3 regions of the Streptomyces sp. TLI_185 genome follow, and region 2 is predicted to be linked to each of the others. Evidence: riboswitches for the same ligand, from Rfam matches in the RefSeq annotation. Region 2 holds a riboswitch; each other region holds the start of a gene.

Region 1 (3,267 bases), 2.5 Mb from region 2:
TACCCGCAGCGCCTTTGGGTCGATCATGTCCGCGCCCTGTACGCCCTGCTGGACCGGCTGCGGGCGGCCCACCCGAATGTCGCCTTCGAGTCCTGCTCGGGCGGCGGCGGACGGATCGACCTCGGGATCATGAGCCGTACGGACCAGGTGTGGACCTCCGACAACACCGACCCGCTCGACCGGCTCGCCATCCAGCACGGCTTCAGCCAGGTCCACCCCGCACGGGTGATGGCCGCCTGGGTCACCGACAGCCCGAACACCCAGCTCAACGGCCGGGTCAGCTCGCTGCGCTTCCGGTTCGTGAGCTCCATGGCCGGCGTGCTCGGGGTCGGCGGGGACCTCACCCGGTGGACCGAGGAGGAGCTGGCCGAGGCCGGCCAGTGGGTGGCGCTCTACAAGGAGATCCGGCCGCTGGTGCAGCACGGGGACCTCTACCGGCTGCGGCCGCCGCGGGGCGGACTGAGTGCGGTGCAGTATGTGCGCGGGGACGAGGCGGTCGTCCTCGCCTGGCTCCAGGCGCAGAGCCACGGCGAGCCCGTGCCGGCGCTGCGACTGCGGGGCCTCGACCCGACAGCCTCGTATGAATGCCCTGAAACGGGCGAAATCCACAGCGGTGCCGTATTGCTGCATCACGGACTGCGTACCGGATTGCGTGGTGACCTCGACGCGGCAGTTTTCCGTCTGCGGCGTATCTGAGTCTTCTGTCCGGATTGGCGCTCCTTCTGCCTCTTTATTCCAACTCGCTCCTGAATGGGGGATCCTGGAGCAGGGGCACGTGAGGAGCGTCATATCCATGACGGTGCGTGGCGCGTCATGTCCACGTAATTCACGTGCTTTACAAGGGTGTTTGGTCGAGACGATCACCCCCGAATCAACGCAGGGTTACCGGGTTTTCTCCCAAGGGATCAATAGAAACGCATTCACGGGGAACCGGCACTTGTTGCTTTGCGTCTTGGTCGCTTACGTTCGCCACCAATCCGGACGGACGCCCAATCCTGCCGCCGCCCGGTGCCCGCACAACTCACCCGTGAACGGCAGGAGCGGGGGACCCACAGGTACAACTGCCTGTTCCGGTCTCCGGAACGGCTAGGGGTAAAGCCGCGTCGCATGCGCGGCCGGGCATCTCCAGCCCGAACCCGACAGCTCACCTCGCAGGCGCCGGAGAGGAATTCGTCATGCCCGCGAAGGGTAAACACCGCCGCCCGAAGCCCCAGCGCTTCACCCGCTCCATCGCCGTCGCCGGAACCGGTGGCGCCGCACTCGCTCTCCCGCTCATGGGGGCCACCGGCGCCCATGCCGCCACAACCCAGTCCGCTTCCCAGACGGTTTCGGAAAAGGCCGTCCAGTCCCTTCCGGTCACCGCGAAGAAGGCGGCCCAGAAGAGCGCCGCCGGCAATGCGGGTGTGCGGACCTATTCAGTGCGGGCCGGCGACTACCTCTCGAGGATCGCCGACGAGCAGCATGTCTCCGGCGGCTGGCACAAGCTCTACTCGGACAACCGCCGGGCCGTCGGCGACGACCCGTCGCTGATCCACCCGGGCCTGAAGCTGACGATCGGCCGGAAGGCCGCGACGGACACCACCAAGTCGTCGTCCTCGTCCGCTTCGTCCGCCTCGAAGACGTCCTCGTCCGCCGGCAGGGCGACCGCCACCAAGGCCTCGGAGTCCGCCCCCACCGGCTTCACCCTCCCCGTGGCCGGAGGCACCGTCGGCACCGGCTACCACGTGCCCGGGGGTATGTGGTCCAGCGGCTACCACACGGGTGTCGACTTCGTCGTCCCGACCGGCACCGCCCTCAAGGCCGTCGGTGCGGGCACGGTCGTCTCCGCCGGTTGGGGCGGCGCCTACGGCAACCAGGTCGTCATCAGGCTGGCCGACGGGTACTACGCCCAGTACGGCCACATGTCCCAGATCTCCGTCTCGGCCGGCCAGACCGTGACCGCGGGGCAGCAGCTCGGCCTCTCCGGCGCGACCGGCAACGTGACCGGCCCGCACCTGCACTTCGAGATCCGCACCACGCCCGACTACGGCTCCGACGTGGACCCGGTCGCCTACCTCCGCTCGAAGGGCGTCGGCGTCGGCTGACATCCCCTTGGAACCACCTGCCTGACACGCTGCCGAAGGCCGGACCCCGATCCCCGGGTCCGGCCTTCGGTGTGTCCGGCTGCGCTCATGTTTGCCGTATTGCGTTCTTGTGGCGGGGGCTGCACGGGTGTCGACAGCGGGGGGAGGTGAGGGCACAGTGATCTCCGTAGCGATGAAAGCGCTTTCCCTATCGCCTTCCCAGGTCTGTGGAGGTTCCCGTGCCCGGCGTCGGTCGACGCACCGCCAGGCGGCATCGCTTCGGCGGTGATCGTGGCCGCCCAGGTCTACGTGCAGGTCGGCGACGGCCGGAAGCAGTTGTACGCCGTCGAGCTGTCCGTCAAGACGTCTTCTCACCACCAGCGACACGGCCTTCGGCTCGGCCGAGTTCCCGGCCGCCTGCCGCGACCTACCTCCCCGGCTGCGGGAAGCCGCGCCGCACGCCCGCATTCTCGCGCTGGGCCCCTTCAGCGGAGCGCACGCCGACGGCATCGCCGCCGCGGTCGGTGAACTGGCCGACCCGCACACCGAGTTCGTCGACACCACTGACTGGCTCTCCCCGGCGGACGGGGACTTCAACTGCAACGTCCACCCCGCGTTGAGGGCCACCGCAAAGTGGCCGACCACCTGCTCACCCTTCTCGGATCCACCCTCACTGCACCCGAAGGAGCCGCCCCGTGACGAGTACCCGTAGAGCATTCGGAGCCCTGGCTGCCGGCGCCGCCCTGGCCGCCCTCGCCCCCGCGCCGGCCGCCACTGCCTCGCCCCGCGGCCGCCTCATCGCCCGCGACGACTTCCGCCACGGCCTCGGCAAGTGGGCGGTCGAACTGGAGCAGGGCGGCACCGTGACCGCCTCCCGAGGGGTGCTGGAGGTCGACGTACCCGCCGGGGCGACGGTCTGGTTCAGACAGCGGCTCGAAGGGCCGTACGTCATCGAGTACACGGCGACGCCCGTGTCGCAAGGCGGCGCGAACGACCGCGTGTCCGACCTCAACAACTTCTGGAACGCCACCGACGTCCGCTCCCCGGACGACCTCTTCGCCACCCGCCGCAGCGGGGCACTGGCCGAGTACGACTACCTCAAGACGTACTACGTGGGCTACGGCGCCAACACGAACACCACGACCCGTCTGCGCCGTTACGTCGGGGAGCCCGGGGTCCGCCCGCTGATCTACGACTACACGGA
Region 2 (3,267 bases):
TCCTCGTCGTGCGCGCCCGTGCCGACGAGCTCGCGCACGAGTGCGTACTGGGCGTGGTTGGTGTCCTGGTACTCGTCGACCAGGACGTGCCGGAAGCGGCGGCGGTAGTGCTCGGCGACGTCCGGGAAGGCGCGCAGCAGATTGACCGTCGTCATGATCAGGTCGTCGAAGTCGAGGGCGTTGGCCTCGCGCAGCCGCGACTGGTACATGGCGTAGGCCTGGGCGAGGGTCTTCTCGAAGCCGTCGGCGGCCTGGGCGGCGAAGTCCTCCTCGTCGATCAGCTCGTTCTTCAGGTTCGAGATCTTGGCGCTGAAGGACTTCGGCGGGTAGCGCTTGGGGTCGAGGTCCAGATCGCGGCAGACCAGGGCCATCAGGCGCTTGCTGTCGGCTGCGTCGTAGATCGAGAAGGAGGAGGTGAAGCCGAGCTTCTTCGACTCCCTCCGCAGGATGCGGACGCACGCGCTGTGGAAGGTCATCACCCACATCGCGTTCGCGCGCGGGCCGACGAGCTGCTCGACGCGCTCCTTCATCTCGCCCGCGGCTTTGTTGGTGAAGGTGATCGCGAGGACCTGGCCCGGATGCACGTTCCGCTCGCCCAGGAGGTAGGCGATGCGGTGGGTGAGCACGCGGGTCTTGCCGGAACCGGCGCCGGCCACGATGAGCAGCGGCGTGCCGGAGTGGACGACGGCCGCGCGCTGGTTCTCGTTCAGCCCGTCCAGGAGCGCGGCCGGGTCGATCGCCGGGCGGGGGGCGCCGTTGCGGTAGTAGGCCTCCCGGTCCGGTGGCACGTCGAACTTCCCGCCGAACAGATCGTCCGGAACCGGCTCCGGTCCGTGATCGTCCTCGGGCGGCGGCGGAGGTTCCTCCTCGTGCCCGCGGGGGGCCTGGAGGTTCGCCAGGAAGCTGTCGTCAAAGAGGCTGCTCATCGCTCTCCGAGTTTAGGGTGCCCCACTGACAGCCCGCCGCCGCCCTGGGAACATCGCCGGAATCCTCGGGCTCCCATGGGCCTCCCCGCCCCTCAGAACCCCTGAATCTTCCAGATCTGGCGGCCAGACCTCTCCTTACCCTCCACGACCGCGGGGTCACGGTCCGCGACCGACCCGGTCGAGGCCCCAGGCGCTTCTTGCCGCCGCGACCGACTGGAGACCATCCGCCGGAAGCGGACGGACGACGCCACTCCGGTCAAAATGCGTACGGGTCACCGCAGATCCTTCCGGATTGACGGCTGCGCGCGACCTCCTGACCGAAGGTCACGAAAATGTATCGGGCATATCGAACATCAACCTTCACAGGGGCCACACGAGTTGGCTACCGTTCCGGCAGGCCGCACGACCCCCACCGGCGAACGTCGCCGGGCCGCGCGGCCTCCGCCGAGTCCGGGGCGCCGCCGCGCATCCGGAGCCGGGGACCCACACCGACCTTGGGGTGAATCGGTCCCACTCCCTCCAGGGGCACGGACCGTAGGGCAACCCTTCCGAACCACCCGCCCGAACCCGACAGCTAACTCGGTAGGCGGAGCATGGAAGGAGTCGCCTCCCTTGGCGTCGCACCGCAAGTCGCGCCCCGCGGGTACGCGCGTAGCAGGCATACGCACCCCCGCCCTCGCCACGGCCGCCCTCACCTCGGTGGCCCTGCTGTCCCAGTCGGCGAACGCCGCCCCCGCCGCCGACGGCAAGCCCAGCCTCGAAGAGGTCGAGAAGAAGGTCGACGACCTCTACCGCCAGGCCGAGTCGGCCACCGAGAAGTACAACGCGGCCAAAGAGAAGACCACGAAGCAGCGCAAGAACGTCGACACCCTCCTCGACGACGTCGCCAAGCGCACGCAGAAGCTCAACGAAGAGCGGGAACAGCTCGGTTCCTTCGCCGCGGCCCAGTACCGGACCGGAGCCGCCGCACCCGACACGGCGACCTTCCTGCTCGCGGACTCCCCGCAGGACTACTTCGACCAGACGCAGCTGATGGGGCGGCTGACCTCCCGCCAGAAGACCGCGGTCGACGACTACTTCACCGAGCAGTCCGCGACGATGAAGAAGCGCCAGGAGGCCTCCAAGAGCCTCGAGACGCTCACCGCGACACAGAGCGACCTGCAGACCGCCAAGTCAACGGTGCAGAAGAAACTCTCCGACGCGCGCGAGCTGCTGTCGAAGCTGACCGCCGAGGAGAAGGCGCGCCTCGCGGCGATCCAGAAGCAGAAGGAGGCGGAGGCCGCACGCAAGGCCGCGGAGCTGGCGAAACAGCAGGCGGCGGAGGAGAAGGCCAAGGAAGAGGCCGCGGCCCAGGACAGCGGCTCCTCCTCGGACTCGGGATCCACCTCCACCAGCGACTCCTCGTACGCCACCAAGGCCGAGAAGGCGCTCGCCTTCGCCCGCGCGCAGATCGGCAAGCCGTACGTCTGGGGCGCCACCGGCCCCGACTCCTACGACTGCTCCGGCCTCACCCAGGCCGCCTGGAAGGCTGCGGGCGTCACCCTCCCGCGCACCACCTACGACCAGGTCAACGCCGGCACCACGGTCTCCCTCGGCGACGCCCAGCCCGGCGACCTGATCTTCTTCTACGACGACATCAGCCACGTCGGCATCTACATCGGCAACGGCATGATGATCCATGCCCCGAAGCCCGGCGCGTACGTCCGCGAGGAGTCGATCTACTACGGCGGCGAATCGATCATCCACAGTGTGGTGCGGCCGGCCTGAGTCACCGGGGAGCAGTGCACGCGCGCGTGCGGGGCAGTTTGTGATGCACGCGCGCGTGGCCCGTCCTGAACCCGCGCCCCACTCCTTAGCATCGGCCTCATGTCCGGCCCTACCTCTCTCCGCCCCTGGTGGGCGCAGCGTTCACCGGCGGCCGGGGCCGCCGTGATGGCGACCGGCACTGTGTCGGTCGGGCTGCACATGACGGCGTACGAGGTGCTGTCGCGGGTCGTCCTGGGCCTGGCCTGTGTCGCCTGGGTGGTGCTTGCGGCGGGCTTCGGCGTCCGTCTGGTGCGGGGTCCGGAGAGGTGGCGGGCGGAGGCGGGGACGCCGGGGGCACTGACCGCCGTGGCGGCGACCGCCGTGCTCGGGACCCGTTTCTCCGCCCTCGGACGGCAGACGCTCGCCGAGGCCCTGCTCGCCCTGGCGGCCGTGCTGTGGCCGCTCCTGCTGGTGCAGGCCGCACGGCGCTGGCGGCGTCCCATGCCGGGCACGGTGTTCCTGTGCTGTGTGGCCACGCAGGGGCTCGCGGTGCTCGGCGCCACGCTCGCCGGGGCCGAGGCGACGGCATGGCTCG
Region 3 (3,267 bases), 4.9 Mb from region 2:
CCCTGATCTCACGCGGGACGTACGGCGATTCGGACCGCGGCTTCGCCGGCGTAGTGGACCGAGTCCTCGCGGATGACCGCGCCCGGGCCGGGCGCGTGAATCATCAAGCCGTTGCCGGTGCAGATGCCGACGTGGCTGAAGTTGTCGTTGAAGAAGATCAGGTCTCCGGGGCGGCTCTCCGCGAGCGGAATCACCGTGCCGGCGCTCGCCTGCTCGTACGTGGTGCGTGGCAGGGTGACCCCGGCGGCCCGCCAGGCGGCCTGGGTGAGCCCGGCGTTGTCGTACGACTCCGGCCCGACCGCACCCCACAGGCACGGCCTGCCGATCTGTGCACGGGCGAAGTCGATCGCCCTGTCCGCCTTGGTGACGGCGGAGGTGCCGACGGCGGGCACACCCGTGTCCAGGGTGGACGGCTGCATGGTCCATCCCCCGGCCTGGGGTATGCCGGTGTCGAGGGCGGATGGCTGCGTACGCCAATCCCCGGCCGGGGTTACGCCCGTGTCGAGCACGGACGGCTGCATGAACTGCTCCCCGACCGCGGGTATGCCGGTGTCGAGGACGGATGGCTGGGTGCGCCATTCCTCGGCCGCGGTTGTGCCGGTGTCGAGGGCGGATGGCTGCGTACGCCAATCCCCGGCCGGGGTTTCGCCCGTGTTGAGCACGGACGGTTGCATGCGCCACTCCTCGACCGCGGGTACCCCGGTGTCGAGCACGGACGGCTGCATGAACTGCTCCCCGACTGCGGGTATGCCGGTGTCGAGGACGGACGGCTGCATGCGCTGCTCCCCGGCCGGGGGCGCGCCCATGTCGAGGACCGTCGGCTGCTGCAGCCGCCAGGCCTCCTCGTTCGCCCGGCGGGTCTGTTCCGCCTGGTCCTGCCAGGGAAGCTGGGCCGGCATGGCCTCAACAGCCGGGCGCGGTGCGGAGGTCTGCCGCGCGGTGTACCGGTACAGCAGCTCGCTGGCCGCCGCGATCTTGCGCTGGCTCTGCTCCTTGGACCTGCGCAGGGAGGTCTGCTTCGACTCGGGGGCCGCCGTGGGCAGCGCGGGGGCGGCCTCCTGGCGGGGCTGCGGGACGGCGGGGAGCGGGGCCGTGGGTCCGGCGGTCAATTCGGCCACCGGACGGCGGGACTCCGCGGAGGGCAGCTCCGCCACGGGCCGGACGGTCGCCTCCAGCTCAAGGGCGGGGGTACGGCTGTCCGCCGGGCGCGGGGGCCGCGGCTCGGCCTGGCGGGCCGGCGTACGGTCGGCCGGCAGTACCGCAGGCACCGTCGGACCCAGCGAGGCACGCACTCCGTCGAACCACCGCCGGGACACCGAGTCGAGTGCCGGGTCCGAGCGGCCACGCTCGCGGGCCGGCGCCGCGGGCGGCCGCGTCCCCATCAACTGGGCCCGGGTGAAGTTGAAGTTGCCGGTATCGGACTCGGCCTGGTCGTAGAGGCTGCTCACCCGCTGCCGGACGGCTTCCCGGCTCGGGCCCTCGTCCCCCGTCGTCGGTGCGGCGTCGGCGGTCTGCGAGAACAGGGCCACCGAGGTGAGGGCGGCCGTCGCGAGAGCGGAATTGCGCATACCGGGCAGGCCGAAGCCTCCGGCGCGCGATGGTCGATCCGGCGCCATGGGAGCCGTACTCCTTCCGTACTCCGCCTACCGAGTTAGCTGTCGGGTTCGGGCGGTCGGTTCCGGAAGGCATGCCCTACGGCCCCTGCCCGGGCGGGCAGTTGGGCCGATTCACCCCGTCGTTCGGTTGGGTCCCCGGCTCCGGCTGCCACGAGGGCGCACCGGATTCGGCGGAGGCCACGCGTCCCGGCGGGGTTCGCCGGAGGAACTCGTGCGGCCTGACGCCACGCTAGCCAACTTGTGCGGCTCGTGTGAAGGTTGATGGCCGTAATGTCCGATACGCTTTTGTGACCTTCGTCGTGACGCACCGTCAGATCCGTGTGTCGTGCACGCTGCGGATCCGGACGGCGACCGACCGTCGCGAGCAGGGCGCGTCAGGGACGCGGGCCGTCGCTGCGAGCCTCGCGCTCGGCGTTGCGCTTCTTGATGCGCGCCGCCTCCTTGCGGACCTCGGCCTGCGTGGCGCGTTCCTTCTGCAGCCACTCGGGCTCTTCCTGCTTCAGGGCCTCGATCTGCTCGGTGGTGAGCGCCTCGGTGATCCCGCCGCGGGCGAGACCCGCGATGGAGACGCCCAGCTTCGCCGCGACCACCGGACGGGGGTGCGGACCGTTCGCCCGCAGCTCGCGCAGCCACTCGGGCGGCTCGGCCTGGAGCTGGTCGAGCTCGGCTCGCGAGACGACACCCTCCCGGAACTCGGCGGGGGTGGCCTCGAGGTACACACCCAGTTTCTTCGCCGCGGTCGCGGGCTTCATCGTCTGGGTGCTCTGGTGCGACTTCATGCCGTCCAGGGTATCGAGCATGTTCGAGACCTCTGACCACGGCCGGTAGCCTGGCCTGGTGACAGGCTCGGAAGAATCCCAGGCGTTCCGGCTCGCGTACGTCCCGGGGGTGACGCCCGCCAAGTGGGTGCGGATCTGGAACGAGCGCCAGCCCGGCATCCCGCTGAACCTCCTCGCCGTACCGGCCGCCGAGGCATCCGACGTGTTGCGCGCGGGTGAGGCCGACGCGGGACTCGTACGGCTGCCGGTCGACCGTACGTTCTTCAGCGCGATCCCCCTCTACACCGAGACGACGGTCGTCGTCGTCCCCAAGGATCACGTGATCACGGCGGCGGACGAGGTGACCGTTCAGGACCTTGCGGACGAGGTCGTCTTCCACCCCCTCGACGACGTCTTCGACTGGGACCGGCCGCCGGGCGAGCCCGCCTTCGAGCGGCCCGCCACCACCGAGGACGCCGTGGAACTCGTCGCGGCGGGCGTCGGCCTCGTGGTCGTCCCCCAGTCGCTGGCCCGTCTGTACCACCGCAAGGACCTCACGTATCGCTCGCTGGTGGACGCCCCCGAGTCGAGCGTCGCCCTGGCGTGGCCCGAGGACGCGACCACGGATCTGGTCGAGGACTTCATCGGAATCGTCCGCGGCCGCACGGTCAACAGCTCCCGCGGCCGCAAGGCGCAGACGCCCGAACCGAAGGGCAAGGCGGGCGGCAGGACCGGCGACGCGGCCGGCGCACGGCGCAAGCCGGCGGCGGGGAAGGCGACCGGGAAGACGGCAGGGAAGCCGGCGGCGCGCAACCCGCGGGCCGGATCCGACGTCTCCAAGGGCGCCAAGCGCAGGAAACCCCGCCGCCGGGCATAGCCTCCCTCGGGGCGGC

What was found. Region 2 has a riboswitch for cyclic di-AMP ahead of EDD92_RS28740 (C40 family peptidase). Riboswitches for the same ligand answer to the same signal wherever they lie in the genome.
Region 1: linked by a shared signal. The riboswitch ahead of EDD92_RS39975 (LysM peptidoglycan-binding domain-containing M23 family metallopeptidase) and the one ahead of EDD92_RS28740 (C40 family peptidase) in region 2 are both predicted to bind cyclic di-AMP.
Region 3: linked by a shared signal. The riboswitch ahead of EDD92_RS50910 (C40 family peptidase) and the one ahead of EDD92_RS28740 (C40 family peptidase) in region 2 are both predicted to bind cyclic di-AMP.

What each region holds. Positions count from the first base shown of each region.
Region 1 covers NZ_RKRB01000001.1:8,703,134-8,706,400, forward strand. Annotated here, with positions in the region: gene EDD92_RS39970 (alpha-galactosidase) at 1-696, shown strand, start outside; cyclic di-AMP (ydaO/yuaA leader) riboswitch at 1,013-1,171, shown strand; gene EDD92_RS39975 (LysM peptidoglycan-binding domain-containing M23 family metallopeptidase) at 1,176-2,084, shown strand; gene EDD92_RS39980 (DUF6250 domain-containing protein) at 2,759-3,267, shown strand, end outside.
Region 2 covers NZ_RKRB01000001.1:6,205,954-6,209,220, reverse strand. Annotated here, with positions in the region: gene pcrA (DNA helicase PcrA) at 1-926, opposite strand, end outside; cyclic di-AMP (ydaO/yuaA leader) riboswitch at 1,376-1,530, shown strand; gene EDD92_RS28740 (C40 family peptidase) at 1,539-2,693, shown strand; gene EDD92_RS28735 (tellurite resistance/C4-dicarboxylate transporter family protein) at 2,793-3,267, shown strand, end outside.
Region 3 covers NZ_RKRB01000001.1:1,349,961-1,353,227, reverse strand. Annotated here, with positions in the region: gene EDD92_RS50910 (C40 family peptidase) at 9-1,616, opposite strand; cyclic di-AMP (ydaO/yuaA leader) riboswitch at 1,625-1,799, opposite strand; gene EDD92_RS06150 (DUF5997 family protein) at 1,991-2,395, opposite strand; gene EDD92_RS06145 (LysR family transcriptional regulator substrate-binding protein) at 2,454-3,251, shown strand.